Regions from separate parts of the Kribbella sp. NPDC050281 genome, predicted to be linked through region 3. Evidence: riboswitches for the same ligand, from Rfam matches in the RefSeq annotation. Region 3 holds a riboswitch; each other region holds the start of a gene.

Region 1 (4,382 bases), on a different contig from region 3:
GCCTCGTCGGTGTCGATCACGCCCTCGTCGATCAGGCTGGTCGCGATCCGGAACGCGGCCGCCGCGGTCCGCTTGCCGACCCGCGTCTGCAGCATCCACAGTTTGCCGCGCTCGACGGTGAACTCGATGTCGCACAGATCGCGGTAGTGGCTCTCGAGCTTGGCCATGATCGCCATCAGATCGTCGTACGACGTCTTGTCGATCTGCTCCAGGTCCGCGAGCGGGACGGTGTTGCGAATGCCGGCCACCACGTCCTCGCCCTGCGCGTTCTGCAGGTAGTCGCCGTACACACCGGGCTGACCGCTCGACGGGTCGCGGGTGAACGCGACGCCGGTGCCGGAGTCCATGCCGAGGTTGCCGAACACCATCGAGCAGATGTTGACCGCCGTACCGAGGTCGGTCGGGATCCGCTCCTGCCGGCGGTAGAGGATCGCCCGCTCGGAGTTCCACGAGCCGAAGACGGCCTCGATCGCCAGGTCCATCTGGGTCCGAGGGTCCTGCGGGAACTCGCGGCCGGTGTGCTCATGGACGGCCTGCTTGAACGTCTCGACCAAGCGCTTCAGGTCGTCCGCGTCCAGGTCGAGGTCGTTGCGGGTGCCCTTGACTTCCTTGGCCGCCTCGATCGCGTCCTCGAACACGTCGCCGTCCATGTCGAGCACGGTCTTGCCGAACATCTGGATCAGCCGGCGGTACGCGTCCCAGGCGAACCGCGGGTTGCCGGAGTGATGCGCGAGCCCGTTCACCGAATCGTCGTTCAGGCCGACGTTCAGAACGGTCTCCATCATCCCGGGCATCGACACGGCCGCTCCGGACCGGACCGAGACGAGCAGGGGGTCGTCGGCCTGGCCGAGCTTCTTGCCCATCTTCTGCTGCAGTACGTCGACGTGGTGGTCGATCTCGTCGGCCAACTCCGGTGGCACCGAGCCGGTGGTCAGGTACGCGCGGCAGGCCTCGGCGCTGATGGTGAATCCGGGTGGCACCGGCAGGCCGAGGTTGGTCATCTCGGCCAGGTTCGCCCCCTTCCCGCCGAGCAGCTCCTTCATGTCCTTGTTGCCTTCGGCGAAGTCGTAGACGAGTTTCGGCACGATCACTCCCTGTGGTTCAGGCGGTGCTTCTGAGCGCGGTGTGGTGGCCCGCTGGCCCATCGACTCCAGTGGCGGGGGCGTTGCTCTCAGAGTAAGCCCAAAAACCAGTCCAGTTGAACACTGGTCTCACGATGCCGACGTGACTCTGCCCACAGGTCGAAGGCCGGAAAACCCTTCCCCCGTTGACAACGCAAGACAATCGGCACGTCCGCCAACGAAACCTTCTGGCGAATCGATCCCGGGGTTTCGTCGCGTCGACGGCGGGTACCGCGAGTGGTGTTCGTCTCGCCGTCCGGCGCGTCGCGGTGCTCGCGGGTTACGCTCGGCAGTGCCGACGGTTCGCCTGGTCGGGTGGTCGACGACGAGGCGAGGCAACAGGGAACCCGGTGTGAATCCGGGACTGCCCCGCAGCGGTGAACGGGAACGACAGCCGTCAGACAGCACTGGACGCCCGGCGTCCGGGAAGCGACGGCCAGTAGGCCAACCGGTCAGACCGACCGGACTGCCCGTGAGTCCGAAGACCTGCCGACGGTCCGCGCACCAGCCGGTGCGCGGTGGATCGGTGGTCTCGTGGGAGGACCCGTCCGGCGTCTCCGCGACCCCGCCGATCCCTGGCACGCTCGCGAGGAGAGAGACGTGAACACCATCAAGACAGTGCTGGGCTATCCGCGCATCGGCCCGGACCGCGAACTCAAGAAGGCCGTCGAGAAGTACTGGTCCGGCGACAGCGACGCGGCCGAACTGGAGGCGACCGCCCGCCAACTGCGCGCCGACACCTGGCGCGATCTGGCCGGCCGCGGACTCGACGTTCTCCCCGGTAACACCTTCTCGTACTACGACCAGATGCTCGACCACGTGCAGCTGTTCGGGATCATTCCCGAGCGCTTCCGCGCCCTCGATCGCTCCGGACTCGACACGTACTTCGCGATGGCGCGTGGCCACGCCGAGGTGGCGCCGCTGGAGCTGACCAAGTGGTTCGACACCAACTACCACTACTTGGTCCCCGAGCTCACCGAGGACACGGTGTTCCGGCTCAACCCGGCCAAGCCACTCGAGGATCTGGCGGCCGCGCAAGAAGCCGGGGTGGAGACCCGCCCGGTCCTGATCGGGCCACTGACCTTCCTGCTGCTCTCGAAATCCACAACTCCGGGCTTCGAGCCACTCAGCCTGCTCGACCGTCTCCTGGACGCGTACGCCGAACTTCTCGGCAGGCTCGATGCCGCGGGTGCTGACTGGGTGCAGCTGGACGAGCCGGCCTTGGTCCAGGACCGCACACCGGCTGAGCTCGACGCTCTCCGTCGCGCGTACGACCGGTTGGCGAAGCTCACCGAACGCCCGCGTCTCCTGGTCGCGACGTACTTCGGAGATCCCGGTGCAGCCCTGCCGGTGCTCGCGTCCACAGCGATCGAGGGGCTGGCGGTCGACCTCGTGTCCACTCCTGGCCTGGTCGACCGGCTGGCCGTCTTGCCGGCCATCCAGCGTAAGACCGTTTTCGCCGGGGTGGTCGACGGCCGGAACGTCTGGCGCACTCCCCTCGGTGAGGCGTTGTCGACCTGCGTGCAGCTGCTCGGCTCCGTCGGCCGGCTCGCCGTTTCCACCTCGTGCTCGCTGCTCCATGTGCCGTACGACGTGGATGCGGAGGACGAGCTTGATCCGCAGGTGCGGGCGCGACTCGCGATCGCGCGGCAGAAAGTCGACGAGGTAGTCCTGCTCGGCCGTGCGCTCAGCGAGGAGGAGCCCGGCGTACTGGTGAACCTCGACAATCCGTCGCCCGGCTTGTTGAAGGAGTCCGGCCTCGCTCGTGAGCAGGCCGTCCGCGCCCGGGTCGCCGCGATCCGTCCCGAGGATCGGCAGCGAGCGCCGTACGACGAACGCCGGACCGCGCAGGAGTCGATCGGGCTGCCGGATCTCGCGACCACCACGATCGGCTCGTTCCCGCAGACCGCGGACCTCCGCCGAACCCGCACCGAACTCCGGTCCGGCCGGATCGACCAGGCGACGTACGACGAGCGGATGCGGGCCGAGATCGCGCGGGTGATCAGCCTGCAGGAGGAGCTCGGGCTGGACGTGCTCGTGCATGGGGAACCCGAGCGCAACGACATGGTCCAGTACTTCGCCGAACAGCTGGACGGCTTCGCGACCACCAAATACGGCTGGGTGCAGTCGTACGGCAGCCGGTGCGTCCGGCCACCGATCCTGTACGGCGACGTGTCGCGACCCGAGCCGATGACCGTGCGCTGGGCGTCGTACGCGCAATCGCTGACCGAGCGGCCGGTGAAGGGGATGCTGACCGGGCCGGTGACGATCCTGGCCTGGTCCTTCGTCCGCGACGACCAGCCCGCCGCCGTTACCGCCGATCAGGTCGCGCTGGCCCTGCGGGACGAGGTGGCCGACCTGGCGTCGGCCGGGATCAGGATCGTGCAGGTGGACGAACCTGCACTGCGCGAGCTGCTGCCGTTGCGATCGGCGGAGCAGAAGGCGTACCTGGACTGGTCGGTCGGTGCGTTCCGGCTGGCCACTGGCGGCGCGTCCGCCGAGATCCAGATCCACACGCATCTGTGCTACTCGGAGTTCGGTGCGGTGATCGCCGGGATCGACGGACTGGACGCCGACGTGACCACGATCGAGGCCGCGCGATCAGGTATGGAGATCCTCGGCGACCTCACCGCCGCCGGCTTCCGCCGCGGCGTCGGCCCGGGCATCTACGACATCCACTCTCCTCGCGTCCCCAGCCAGGACGAACTCACGGACCTGATTGACCGGGCCGTGGCGGCCGTGCCGGCAGACCGGTTGTGGATCAATCCGGACTGCGGCCTGAAAACCCGCGGCTACGACGAGGTGATCCCTGCGCTCCGGCACCTGGTCCAGGCGGCCCGGACCGCCCGCACCTGAGTGCCCTTGCCGTGGGCACCTTGTTAGGTGCCCACGGCAACCGGGTCAGGCTGTCACGGTGCAGTAGTCGGACGCCCAGAACGAGTCGCCCTTCCACATCTCCACGCGCAGGGTGTGGCGGGATCCTTCGGTCAGGTTCCCGGTGATCCAGTCGGTGTGATACGGGTAGTTGTGACCTAGGGTGCTTGCCCGGCGGCCGGTGTCCAGCACGGCCACGACACCCCACCCGTCCTTGGCCTCATCCATGCCCTGAGCGCGTCACCGGGGGTCCAGTCGAACGGGTCACCATTCCACTCGCCCATCCCGACCAGTTCGTCGTCACTGGATCGATAGACACGCAGGAGGTACCCCTTGTGGTCGCTGTCGAGCAAGGCGCAGGTCGAGTAGTAGGGCTCACCTGCGTTC
Region 2 (4,382 bases), on a different contig from region 3:
CCGGTGTGCACCATCAGCAGCGGCCGGTTCCGGCGCTGGCGGGTGGTCAGGCCGTCCTTCGGCACCACACTGGGCTGCCCCTTCGGCATCAGGCCGCCCTCCGGTCCGTCACCGTGCGGATGAGGTTGCCAGCGGCAACTTCACCGAGGTCGATGTACTCGGCGCCGAGGTCGGCCGCGAGCTCCCCGGCCAGCCCGAGCCGGACGCCGCGGCGCGGCTCGCAATCGACGACCACCGTGGCGATCCCGTGCTGGGCGAGCCATCCGGCCGCCTGACGGGCGCGGGCGAACGCGTTGTCTCCGTGGGTGGCTCGGCCGTCGGTGACGAGCACGAGCAGTGGGCGTCGACGTGGGTCTCGGATCGCGGCGATCCGCAGTACCTCGGCGGCTTGCAGCAGTCCCTCGGCGAGCGGCGTACGTCCACCCGTCGGCAGCGATTCAAGCCGGCGTACGGCGGTCTCGACGCTGCCGGTGGGCGGCAGGGCGACCGTCGCCGCGGCACCGGCGAACGTGACGAGGCCGACGGTGTCACGGCGCTGGTACGCGTCCAGGAGGAGCGAGACGATCGCGGTCTTCACCTCGCCCATCCGCTTCTTCGTCCCCATCGAGCCGGACGCGTCCACGCAGAAGAGCACGAGGTTGCCCTCACGCCCTTCTCGTACGGCGAGCCGCACATCCGCCGCCCGCACCGCGAGCCCCGGCCCGGTCCGCCCCCGCGCATGCTGATGCGGCGCCGCGGATCGGATAGTTGCCAGGAGATGCGGGCGGCCTGCCTCCCGTCCTGCGCGTGAACGGTCACCCACCACGCGCCCGACCTCGGTGATCGCCCGGGACCGCCGACCGGCGACGCCTGTCCCGGCGGCCTGCACACTGAGCAACCGCGCCTTGTAGGGCTCCGAGCTGCCCGCGACCTCACCTGCGGGTGCGGGACCTGAGAGGCCGGGCGCGCTGTCATCACCTGCACCAGAATCACCAGGATCAGCGGGATCCACACCTCCGCCCGGACCGCCAGGATCATCCGAACCATCGGGGCCGTCCGGGTCATCGTCCGGATCCGGAGGCGGAGTGCTGTTGTTGATCGCCTCTTCCAGCTGGTCCTCGTCGAGACCTGGAGCGTCGAACGGATTTCGACGACGCCGGTGCGGCAACGCGAGCTTGGCGGCCGCGCGCACATCATCCACCTCGACCACAGTCCGCCCGGACCAGGCAGCGTGGGCAACCGCCGTCCGCGCGGTGACCAGGTCGGCCCGCATCCCGTCGACGTCGAACGACGCGCAGATCTCCGCGATCTGACGCAAGGCGGAGTCGGTGAGAATCACCTCGGTCAGCAGGGCACGAGCCTTGACGATGCGCTCGGCGAGCTCGCGCTGCGGACCGTCGTACCGAGCAATGAAGGCATCCGGATCAGCCTCGTATCCGAGCCGAGCCCGCATCACCTCAACCCGGACGGCAGGATCCCGGCTGGCGACGACATCAACAGTCAGCCCGAACCGGTCGAGCAACTGCGGCCGCAGTTCACCCTCCTCCGGGTTCATCGTGCCGACCAGGACGAACCGCGCCGGGTGCGTGACCGATACCCCGTCACGCTCGACCGTCGCGCGTCCCATCGCCGCAGCGTCGAGCAGTACGTCGACCAGATGGTCGTGCAGCAGATTGACCTCGTCGACGTACAGGATCCCGCGGTGCGCCGCCGCCAGCAGTCCAGGTTCGTACACCGTGATGCCCTCGGCCAGCGCCTTCTCGAGATGCAACGACCCGAGCACACGGTCCTCAGTCGCACCCACCGGAAGCTCGACCAGCCGGGCCGGCCGGGATTCGCTGACCGACGAATGCGGTCCGTCGGGACAGGCCGGGTCCGGGTGGTCGGGGTCGCAGGAGAAGCGGCAGCCCGGTACGACGTCCACCGTCGGGAGGATCTCGGTCAGTGCGCGGACCGCGGTCGACTTCGCCGTACCCTTCTCGCCCCGGATCAGCACCCCACCGATCGCCGGCGAGATCGCCGCGAGAATCAGGGCGAGCTGAAGATCGTCCATCCCGACTACGGCGGTGAACGGGAAACCACTGGACGGTGAGGCAGGCCGCATGAGCGGTGGATCCCTTCGTCGAGCGGGTATCCACGCCCGCCGGCAGCTGGTACGCCGTACCACGGAGACCGCAGCCCGACGGACGGAGGTGGATGTCCTGGCTTCCGGGATTCATCCCGGTCACAGTGGCGGGACCGCCCCGGACTCCCGGCCGAAGCCGGTCACCGGTGTTCCTCCACAACCGTCCGCCCGATCATGACACACGCCACCCATCCCTCAGCGACCAGGTTCACACCCGCACCCGGCGGTGGTGGGCCTGTCGGTTGGGCGCGGATGGGTGTTCACTGAGGTGACATGGGGGGTCTTCGGGCCGATCATCGGTTTGCGGGACGGGCCGTCGAACAGGAACTGCTCGGCGACGTGGTGCGCGACGCCGTCGGCGGGATCCCGCGCGCGATCGTGATCCACGGTGAAGCCGGCATCGGAAAGAGCCGCTTGGCGCGGGAGATGTGCCGGGATCCGCGGCTGACCGTCCTGTGGGGATCGTGCGTGCACTTCGGTGGCGCGTCGGTTCCGTTCGCCCCGATCAGCGGCGCACTGCAGGACTGGCTCAGCCAGGCCGACGCGGACGAGCGGGAGCGGATCCTCGCCGCGACCGATGGGCTGACCGCCTTGCTTCCCTCGATCGGAACGAACGGCAGCGGCGACGCTGCCGACGGCAGCGACTCGACGCGGCTGCCGATGCTGGTCGATCTCGTGCTGAACCGGATCGCGGACCAGCGCCCGACGGTGGTCGTCATCGACGACCTGCAGTGGGCCGACGTGGCCTCTCTGGACGTGCTGTCCTACCTGATCGCGGGATTCCGGGTCCAGCGGCTGGTCCTGATCGCCACCTGCAGGACCGAGGAACGCGGCGAGGGGCATCCACTCCACTCCTGGCTGGCCGACATGCGCCGGATGCCGTACTTCGGCGAGATTTCCTTGCAACCGCTCGACCTGGACGCCGTCAGCAACCAGATCGAAGGACTGCTCGGCCACACGCCCGACATCGAGCTCGCCACCGAGGTCCTGGCCAGGTCGGACGGCAACCCCTATCTCGTCGAACTGATGGTCCGCGGTCTGTCCGGCTCCGAGCGAAGTCTGCCTCCGACAGTCCCGGCCGCACTCGGGGAAGCATTGCTCGCCACCTGGCACGGTCTGTCCGAACGAGCCCGGCTGGTCACCAGAATTCTCGCCGTCGGCGGTCGCCCGACGCCATCCGCAGTACTGACCGAGGTCGCCTCCAGCCATGGGATCCGGGCGGATCAGATCACCCCCAGCCTGTCCGAGGCGCAGGACCGCGGTGTCGTGCGCAACGACGGCGGCAGCTGGTGGTTCCGCCATCCGCTGCTGGCCGAGGTCCTGTACGACGGCCTGTCCCCCGACCAAGCGATCGAGCTGCATTCCGACTACGTCGGCGTACTCGAGTCGCGGCCCGCCGAGTTGACGGCCGCCGACCTGGCGGTCCACAACGAACGGGCCGGCAACATCGATGCGACCTTCCGCTGGTCGCTCGTGGCGGCCGACCAGGCAGCACAGCTACGGGCCCCGTCCGAAGAGGCGATCCAACTCCGCCGCGCGTGCGCTCTCTGGGAGTCGGCATCACCGGCGATCCGAGGCGGGCGTGACGACAGGATCCGCCTGTTGCGACGGACAAGCACGATCTGTCTCCGGGCAAGCCTGGCCGACGCGGCCGTCCCGCTCCTGACCGATGCATTGAGCCTGGTGGACACAACGCGCGAGCCGTTGCTGGCCTGCGATCTCCTGGTCGCGCGGTCCAACGCCCGCTGGAGCTCGACCGCGCCCGGCATGCCAGACCTGGCCGACGTTCTGGAAGCGATCGAATTGACGACAGACTTCCCCGCGAGCGCGGAGCGCGCCGTCGCGTTCGCCGAGCTGTCCGAGAGCGAGACATTGCACGGCCTGCCGGACGACGTACTGCACGCAGAGGAAGCGGTCCGGATCGCGCACAGGTCAGGCTCGGCGCAAGCCATCGGGCGCGGCTTGGGTGCATTGGCGGCTGTGTCCGACAGCCGCGCGCCGCTCGAGTCGCTCGCCGGTGCGGAGGTTGCGGAAGAGCTGGCCAGGTCCTGCGGAGATGTGGACACCGCCACCAATGCCGCCATCTTCCGTTTCAATGCTCTGCACGCGCTCGGCCGGCGATCCGATGCAGCTGACGTCACTCGCGCTGCGTACTTCGACGCTGTTTCCGCCGGCGCCGGCGTCTGGGCGTATTTCCTCGCCTTCGAAGCCGCCAGCGAGCTGATCGACCTCGGCCGCTGGGACGACTGCCGAGGCTTGTTGCGGTCCGCGTTGGCGG
Region 3 (4,382 bases):
GACGGTCGTGTTCAGGGTGATCTCGGTGCACAGATTGGACGAGTGGACGACACCGTCGTGCTGCTGCGGCGAACGCAGGTTGCAGGCGTCCTTGAAGGTGATCCACGGATGCCCGGTCTCGAACAGCACGGTCAGCATGCGCCGCCACAGGTCGACCGCCTTGACCCGCTTGAAGACCTTGATCTCGCCTCGGTCGGCCGCCGCCTCGTACTGCGCGTACGCCGCGGCGAACTCGGGCCCGTACAGATCGTGCAGGTCGGGCACCTCGTTGGGAGAGAACAGCGTCCAGTCGCCGCCGGCCTCGACCCGCTGCAGGAACAGGTCCGGCACCCAGTTCGCCGTGTTCATGTCGTGCGTACGCCGGCGCTCGTCGCCGGTGTTCTTCCGCAGGTCGAGGAACTCCTCGATGTCGACGTGCCAGGTCTCGAGATACGCGCAGACCGCACCCTTTCTCTTTCCACCCTGATTCACAGCTACCGCGGTGTCGTTCGCGATCTTCAGGAACGGTACGACGCCCTGCGACTCACCGTTGGTCCCGCGGATCTTGGCACCGATACCGCGCACCGGGGTCCAGTCGTTGCCGAGGCCACCGGAGTACTTGGCCAGCATCGCGTTGTTGCGGATGCCGTGGAAGATGCCGGCCAGATCGTCCTCGACCGTGGTCAGGAAGCAGGACGACAGCTGCGGCCGGGTGGTGCCGGAGTTGAACAGCGTCGGTGTGGACGACATGAACCGGAACGAGCTGAGCAACTCGTAGAACTGCAGCGCCCGTGCCTCGCGGTCGTCCTCGCGCAGCGCCATCCCCATCGCGACCCGCAGGAAGAATGCCTGCGGCAGCTCGAACCGCACCTTGTCGATGTGCAGCAGGTAGCGGTCGTAGAGGGTCTGCAGGGCAAGGAAGGTGAAGTCCAGGTCGCGCTCGGGCCGGATCGCGGCGGCGAGCCGGTCCAGGTCGAAGGTGGCCAACTCCGGGTCGAGTTGCCCCGCCTCGATGCCGAGCCGGATGTAGCGCGGGAAGTAGTCCGCGTACGCGTCGGTCATGTCGGCCTGGCTGGCCTGCCGCGGCTCGCCGTGGACGCGGCCGAGCGCCTCGCGACGGATCTGGTCGAGCAGCAGCCGGGACGCGGCGAAGCTGTACTGCGGCTCGGTCTCGACGTACGACCGGGCCGCCATCACCAGCGCGAGCTCGACCTCGTGTTGTGCGATGCCGTCGTAGCAGGAGCCAAGGGTCTCGTCGAGGATCAGCTCGGGGTCGACCGCGTCCAGACCCGTGGCCGCCTCCGCGACGATCACGCGCAGCCGGTCGACATCGAGCGGCGCGGTGCTGCCGTCGGCCGCGCGGACGGTGAGCGTGGGCTTGTCGGTGATGCCGGAAGGGTCGGCCGGGGTGCGGGCCTTGGTGCGCTCCTCGCGGTAGAGGACGTACGCACGGGCGACCTGGTGCTCGCCGGCGCGCATCAGCGCCAGCTCGACCTGGTCCTGGATGTCCTCGACCTGCACACTGCGGCGGGCGTCACCGCGGCTCGTCAGGGCCTCGACGACCCGGCCGGTCAGGTCGGTCACCAGGTCACGGACCCGGTGGGTGGTGCCCGCCTCGGCACCCTCGACGGCGAGGAACGCCTTGGTCATGGCGACCGAGATCTTGGTCTGGTCGAAACCGGTGTGGCCACCGTCGCGGCGTACGACGGTCAGCTGGATCGACTGGTCGGCTGTCGCCGCCCGGGATGAGGAAGCAATCGTCACAGGTGTTGTCTCCAAGAGGGTTCGGAGGACCGGAGCCACGCGGAGGGGCGCACGACGGGGCCGGCAGCACCGGCCGGGAACACTGCCGCCACGCCCTGCGACCCACCCGCGAGGTCTCGGACCACGTGCACCGGGCGGTGCACGCGCCGGTGGCAGGTATCCGGACTCGCGGAAGGCTTCCGCTCACCGTTGCGGGGCAGCTCCGGACTCGCACCGGATTCCCCTGTTGCCTCGGCGTGGCCCCACATCTTGTGGTGCCGACCACTCCGAACCACCAGCAGTAGTGATGCTAAGCGGCTGCCCCTAGATCTTGTGGTAGCGCCACGCCGCGTGTCGCACATGTTGTGGTCCTCACGCCGCGACTGCGTAGAGGTCCTGCAGCGTCATGATCTCCGAGCCATGGTGGATCAGCTCACGATTCAGCCGCAGTACGACGTGACCGAACGGCTCGCCCGCATCCAGCTCGGTCGCCTGACTGAGGCCGATCGTCATGACCTGCTCCTCGTCGAGAGCGGCGATCGCGTCCTGCCAGGCCTCGACCCAGTGCGTCAGCCACGCCACCGCATCGCGCGCGTTGCCGTGCAGGGTGATGTCGGCACGTCCCTGTTGGCTGGCGCCGAAGGTCCACTCCCAGCGCTCGAAGAACGTCTCGGTCAGATGCGCGATCAGCCAGGCGATCGTGCGTGGTCCGCGATGGTCCGGCTCGTCGGGCCACTGCGCGACCCACTCGCCGGACCCGAGTGATCGGAACCGCCCGGTGTAGTGCCGGCGTACGACGGTCAGCGCCTCGCTGCTCGGTCGCCAGAAGTACTGGTCGTCGGTCAACTGCGCGAGCCGGCCGGACAGCACCATCCAGCTGAAGCCGAGCTGGCCCCGGACCATGGCCATCGCCGATGGCCGGTGCAGGATGTCCCAGTCGAACGGCTCTGGCATCATCTCTCCCTGTACGATCGAACATATGTTCGAATTCTTGCTCGCTCGGGAGAAGAAAGTCAATGTGCGTGGCGTGTTGGTGCTGGCCTCGATGGGACCGGTCTGCTAGGTGGCTCGATCCGGGTGTCCGCCGCCGGGCTGGCGAAGCGGCGTTCGAGCAGGGTGAACGCGTCGATCAGTTCGGGCGCCTCGTAGACGCGGTTGCGTCGGCCGTCGGTGATCTCACGCAGGATGCCGGCCTCGACGAGCCTCGCCAGACCCTGGTTGGTCGCCTGCTGGGAGCGGTCGACAAGTTGCGCGGCCGCCGCGAGCGTGAGCACCGGCGCGGCGGGCAGTGCGTCGATCAGCAGGTCGGCTGCCGAGCCGCCGCGGACAGGCGCGGCTCGCTCGCGCCATGTCGACTTCAGTTCGGCCGCCGTCTGCTCGAAGCGAGCGGCCTCCGCCGTCGCGTGGCTGCAGGCCATTGCGAACATCCGCAGCCATGGATTCGCCGCCGACCGAGCCTTCGCAGTGGTGGCGCGACCGACGTGCCGGAACGCCGTCAGTGCTTCGACGTACTGCATCGCGTGCGTGGCGAGCGACAGCGACACCGGCGGCACAGTCCGCGTGATCAGTCCATCGGCCCGCAGGATCAGGTGAATCAGCGCCCGGCCGGTCCGGCCGTTGCCATCGGCAAAGGGGTGGATGGTCTCGAACTGCGCGTGCGCGATCGCGGTCTTCGCCAGCACCGGCAGCCGGGACTCCCGGACGAAGGTCATCAGATCCGCCAGCAGGTCGGGCACGAGGTGCGCCGGCGGCGGGACGTAGTACGCCTCGGCGGGGGAGCGGCCGCCGATCCAGTTCTGCAGGAAGCGGACCTCACCGCCGAACTCGGGTGTCGGGGACTGGGCCATCAAGCGCCGGTGCGCCTCGAGCAGGTGGTCGACCTCGAGTTTGTCGCCGGCCTGGACGGATTCGGTCGCCCAGGTCATCGCGTCGACCGCGCCGAGCACCTCCTCGGCGGTGACGTCGTGCTGCCGGTCCCGCAGTACGTCGGCCTTGAGCAGGCGGCGTGCGCCGACCACCAGCCCTTCGATCTGCGACGACCCGACAGCCTCCGCCCTCAGCAGCAGACGGGCCAGGGCTTCGCTGTTCGTCAGGACGGCGGCCGTCGCGTCCAGGCGGGCCAGATCGCCGGCGGCGTCCTCCAATGCCGCGAGGACGTCGTCGCTCAGGTCGAACTCGCGCCCGACCAACGGGTCCGGGAAGTACAGCTCGTACGACCCGCCCAACCGCTCGGCCCGGGTGAACCCGTCCGGATGCCCAGGCCACAGATGCAACTCCACCCGTGCCATACCTCTTATTCAAGCTTATTTCACAACCTTGAACAAGGGGATGCTGCGATCAAGCAGGCGGTGTTCACCCGCTCGCCACCAGAACGCGTCACAATCAGTCCTCCGCCCGGCGTCGCAGGGCGACTACCGAAGGAGCCCGGCGATGACGGAGACCGAGCCGCAGGACGAGCATTCCGGTCTGCTGCACTCTCTCGGCAAACACCTGCCGCACCACCAGCACCATCCGAAGACCGACGACGTCATCGAGTCGGAGGAGGCGGTCGGCTTCGACCTTGACACCGACTCGGCGCTGCCGCACCCGCATCACCCGGACGGCAATACGTTCGACCGCGCCAAGGATCTGTCCTACGGTCGACTGCCAGACGACCCCGA
Region 4 (4,382 bases), on a different contig from region 3:
AGGCCGCCGAGGTCGTACCCGGCGTCCTCGAGCTGCCCGAGCAGGACGACCGCCGACGCCGGAGTGTCCAGGCCGACCGCGTTCCCGATCCGGGCGTGCTTGGTCGGGTACGACGACAGCACCAGCGCGAGTCGCTTGTCGCGGTTCCGGACGTGCCGGAGCCGGGCATGCGCCACCGCGATCCCGGCCAGCCGGATACACCGCTCCCGGTCCGGCGCGTACCGGGCCAGACCGTCGGCGTCGTACGCCTTGAAGGAGAACGGGATCGTGATCAGTCGTCCGTCGAACTCGGGGATCGCGACCTGGGTCGCGGCGTCCATCGGACTGATCGCGGCGTCGCTGGCCAGCCACTGCTCGCGGGTCGAGGTCAGCGCGAGGCCTTGGATCAGCGGGATGTCGAGGGACGCGAGCGCTCCGGCGTCCCAGGCATCGTCCGAGCCGCCCGCGCTCGCGTTGGCCGCGACGGACCCGCCGGCGGCGAGGAGGGTCGTGACGAGGACGTCGCACTTGTGCAGCAGGTCGAACAGTCCGGCGTTCTCATCGCTGGTCGGATCGAGTCCGCGGAGCGTCCCGCAGTACACGGGCAGCGGCTGCGCGCCGGCGGCCTCGACCGCACTTGCCAGCGCATCGACGAAGGCCGTGTTCCCGGAGATCTCGTGCGCTCGGTAGTAGACGATCCCGACCACCGGCCGCTCATCCTCGACGAACGTCCCGCGGACGCCGTACGCCGGGAGTGCGCGGGGCGGGTCGAACGCGTCGCCCGTCAGCAGCAGCGTGTCGCTCAGGAAGCCGGCCAGGTTGCGCAGATTCTCGGAGCCGCCTTCGCGCAGATAGGCCAGCGCCTCGGTCACCGCGCCCGCAGGCACGGTCGACAACGACATCAGTTCGGCGTCGGGCGCGGCCTCGCCACTGACGACGACCACCGGCTTGCCTGAGGCGAGCACCGCGCCGAGGCCCTCCTCCCAGGCCCGGCGACCGCCGAGCAACCGGACCACGACGATCTCGGCCGCGTCCAGCAACGGGGTCAGGTCGGCGAGGTCGAGCCGGGCGGGGTTCGCGACCTTCCAGCCGGCGTCCGCCTCGGCGGCGGCGAGCAGATCGGTGTCGGCGGTGGAGAGCAGCAGGAGGTTCGCGGGCATGCGCGACCGGTCCTTCCTCGGGGTGTCCACGCCCCGTCCGGAGGTGCGACAGCGGCAGTTCCTGACTCCCCTGCGCCTGACTACGGCGCTGGGTCACAGTGGCGGGACCGTCCCGGACTCACACCGGGTTCCTGCAGTTGCCATCGCTTGACGCCGAGACTCTATCGGACGCTTGATTTCCGAAGGAGCGCGGCGAGTTCTTGACCCGTCCGGCTCGACGGTGCTAGGCCGGAATGATCGGGCTTGTCCGCTGGCCTCCTCCGGCATCGCGCACAACGCTGCTTCAGCACAAGTCACTCGACTTCTACTGAAGGGGATTCCTGTGCGCTTCCACCACTCTGCGTTCGTGAGCGCGGTCGTCGTGGCCGGCCTCGCCACCTCGGCCGTTGCCGTCCCACCGAGTCTCGCGACCGGCACCAAGCACGCCGATCCCGCCGTGATCACCACCTGGAATGCGATCGCCGAGCGGACCGTCTTCGCCGAGAACGCCACTCCGATTCCGTCCTCGGGCCTGTACTTCGGCTTCGTCTCCATCGCCGTGTACGACGCGGTGGTGGCGATCGAAGGACGGTATCGGCCGTATCTGAAACAGCCTCCCGTCCGAGCCAAGGCGTCGACGGAGGCCGCGGCAGTGACGGCGGCGTACCGGGTGCTGAGCTACTACTTCCCGGCGTCCGCGCAGAAACTCGCGGCGGACTACGCCGGATCACTCAGCAACATCCCGGACGGCTCGGCGAAGACCCGTGGGCAGCAGGTTGGCGATACCGCCGCCGCATCCCTGATCGAGGCGCGACTCAACGACGGGCGGGGCGCGGCGGTGACCCTCGACGTCACACCGGCACCGGGCGTGTGGCGTCCGACTCCGGATGCGTTCGCGCCGATGCTCGTGCCGTGGCTCGGGTTCGTTGAGCCGCTCGCTCTCAAGTCACCGACGCAGGTGCGGTTGCCCGGTCCAGACCCGATCACGTCGAAGGCGTACGCGCGCGATTTCGCCGAGGTGAAGGCGATGGGCGCAGCCGGAGACGATTCCGACCGGACGCCCGCGCAGACCCAGACCGCGTTGTTCTGGAACGCGAACGCGGTCGCGCAGTACCAGGCAGCACTGCGAGATCAGGTCACCAAGCGCGGGCTGGACATCGTGAAGAGCGCACGTGCCTTCGCACTCCTCGGCACCAGTACGGCCGATGCGTTGGTCGCGTGCTGGCGGGCCAAGTACGACTACGCCTACTGGCGGCCGATCACGGCGATCCGGCTGGCGGACACCGACGGCAACCGCGCGACGAAGCCCGATCCGACCTGGACACCGCTGGTCGCGACACCGCCGTACCCGGACTATGTCAGCGGGCATGCCTGCGCCAGCGGGGCCACGTCCGAGACCTTCAGCCGCCTGTTCGGAGCGCATTCAATCAACCTGACCGTCTCGTCGACCGTGACGGGGACGACTCGTCAATTCCGCACCGCCGCGGCACTGGACGCCGAGACCAAGAACGCGCGGATCTGGCTGGGGCTGCATTTCCGGCAGGCGATGGACGACGGAAACAAGCTCGGCCACCAGGCGGCGTCCTGGACCGCGAACCACGAGTTCCAACGGCGCTGACCTCAGCGGTGCATGGCGTAGTGGGCGGCGAGGAGGTCGGTGCCCCAATCGTTGCGGAGGTCTCGCCAGACGGAGTGGATGTGGTTGGCGTCGTCCTGGGTGTTGTCGTACTCGGCCAGGAACGTCGGGCCGGCGATCGAGTAGTAGTGGCGGTGGCCGACGCCAGGGTCGGTCGCGCCGGCCCAGGCGAAGGTCAGGCGCTCGATGCCCTGGTCGGTGATGTCCTGCCAGGTCTGCAACCCGATCGGTCCGGCGGCCCGTCCGACGTACTGGCCGATGAGGAGGCTGAACAACTGCCGTTGTTCCGCGGTCATGTCGCCGTACGCGAGGCCCTGGTGGAGAAGCCTGGCGTCGGCGACCGGGTCGTGCCGGGTCAGGATGTCGTCGGGTGCCTCCGGCGAGACGACGGCCACCTCCCGCTGGGCCGGCTCGAGCGCGTGCAGGAGCTGGAAGCCCAGGTCCTGCTCGGCGGCGAGGAAACGCCGGCCGGCCTGCGGCCCGGACCGGACCTCGGCCGGGTTCGACCCGAGGAACTGCGGGGTGAACGAGATCGCCCCGTCCACGAGCGTCACGTGCAAGGCCAGGTGGTGCCCGTTCAGCCGCCAGGCCCACGGCTCCGTCCCGGCCGGATCGCCCAGCACCCGCAGGAAGTACCGGTCGCCGACGACGGATCCCTCCCACTCGCCGCTCGCCGGCAGCGCCGGGATCCCGCGCACGATGATCTCCGCGTCCCACACCGCCCAGGCGTCTGCCGCACCGCGCTCACTGCACCCGATCGCGACGAGCCGCTCCACCAACTGCTGCTGGGCCGGAGTCAGCTCCGTCAGCGGAAGGCCCGGTACCGCACCCGGCAGGTAGGTCCACTGCTTGTGGTCCGGGGTGTCGAACGCCGCCTTGATCTTGTCCAGCTGCGCCGGCGACAGGCTCGCCAAGAGTTCGAGAACCGCTTCCCGGGTCTGCTCCACAACCATGCCGATGCTCCCGTTCCGTCGACCAGAATGCCTCGCCCAGCCTACGACCACCACCTCGTCCCGGTCGCGACACGTAGGACCCGACGCCGTCGTACGCTGCGCTGGTGTCTGGACAGTCAGGGGCTCGCGGCGTTGTCTCTGTCGTGGTGGGCTCCCTGAGCAGGCCTGGCGTGATGCTGGCCGTCTACCTGGTCTTCCTGTTCGTTCTGTACCTGGTCACTGCGGACCCGTACAAGGCGATCACGCTTCCGTTCGCAGCCGTCATCGGCCCGCCGGGCTTCGCAGTTGTGCGGTGGGCGTGGACCAAGCGCATCCACCCCTGGTGGATCCTTCGTCGGCGCGGTGACGATCCGGAGCATCCCGGGCCGGTGAGTCGGGCGTTCACCATCGGCCTCGCACTGCTGCTGATGGTGACCGGGGTGGCGGCGATGCTGCTCGCGGCGTTGTTCATCCTCGCCGCCGTGCGCGGGTGAACCTGTCGGCTGCCGCCTCACAGCCAGGCCGATCGCTCCCGTTCCGTCGGTTCGTACGTCGTCCACTGCTCGAACGGCCGGTCCAGCTTGTACCGGAAATCCGGCTGCCGCAGCAGGACCCGTGTTTCGGCATTGTCCGGGTTCCGCAGCGTCTCGAAGAACTTGACCGACCAGTGGAACCAGCGCATACAGAACAGCCGCA

Evidence for each region. Region 3 has a riboswitch for cobalamin ahead of AB0I34_RS30800 (ribonucleoside-diphosphate reductase subunit alpha). Riboswitches for the same ligand answer to the same signal wherever they lie in the genome.
Region 1: another riboswitch for cobalamin. It lies ahead of metE (5-methyltetrahydropteroyltriglutamate--homocysteine S-methyltransferase); the one in region 3 lies ahead of AB0I34_RS30800 (ribonucleoside-diphosphate reductase subunit alpha).
Region 2: another riboswitch for cobalamin. It lies ahead of AB0I34_RS05720 (putative cobaltochelatase); the one in region 3 lies ahead of AB0I34_RS30800 (ribonucleoside-diphosphate reductase subunit alpha).
Region 4: another riboswitch for cobalamin. It lies ahead of cobN (cobaltochelatase subunit CobN); the one in region 3 lies ahead of AB0I34_RS30800 (ribonucleoside-diphosphate reductase subunit alpha).

Annotation. Positions count from the first base shown of each region.
Region 1 covers NZ_JBFAKS010000052.1:38,817-43,198, reverse strand. The annotation lists gene ppdK (pyruvate, phosphate dikinase) at 1-1,088, opposite strand, end outside; cobalamin riboswitch at 1,404-1,630, shown strand; gene metE (5-methyltetrahydropteroyltriglutamate--homocysteine S-methyltransferase) at 1,722-3,977, shown strand; gene AB0I34_RS38780 (hypothetical protein) at 4,023-4,223, opposite strand.
Region 2 covers NZ_JBFAKS010000003.1:299,595-303,976, forward strand. The annotation lists gene cobO (cob(I)yrinic acid a,c-diamide adenosyltransferase) at 1-89, opposite strand, end outside; gene AB0I34_RS05720 (putative cobaltochelatase) at 89-2,083, opposite strand; cobalamin riboswitch at 2,156-2,288, opposite strand; gene AB0I34_RS05725 (AAA family ATPase) at 2,378-4,382, shown strand, end outside.
Region 3 covers NZ_JBFAKS010000034.1:7,178-11,559, forward strand. The annotation lists gene AB0I34_RS30800 (ribonucleoside-diphosphate reductase subunit alpha) at 1-1,743, opposite strand, end outside; cobalamin riboswitch at 1,877-2,034, opposite strand; gene AB0I34_RS30805 (DinB family protein) at 2,095-2,676, opposite strand; gene AB0I34_RS30810 (Fic family protein) at 2,736-4,010, opposite strand; gene AB0I34_RS30815 (hypothetical protein) at 4,153-4,382, shown strand, end outside.
Region 4 covers NZ_JBFAKS010000003.1:309,110-313,491, forward strand. The annotation lists gene cobN (cobaltochelatase subunit CobN) at 1-1,139, opposite strand, end outside; cobalamin riboswitch at 1,175-1,312, opposite strand; gene AB0I34_RS05755 (vanadium-dependent haloperoxidase) at 1,486-2,736, shown strand; gene AB0I34_RS05760 (DUF3500 domain-containing protein) at 2,739-3,707, opposite strand; gene AB0I34_RS05765 (hypothetical protein) at 3,812-4,180, shown strand; gene AB0I34_RS05770 (histidine phosphatase family protein) at 4,198-4,382, opposite strand, start outside.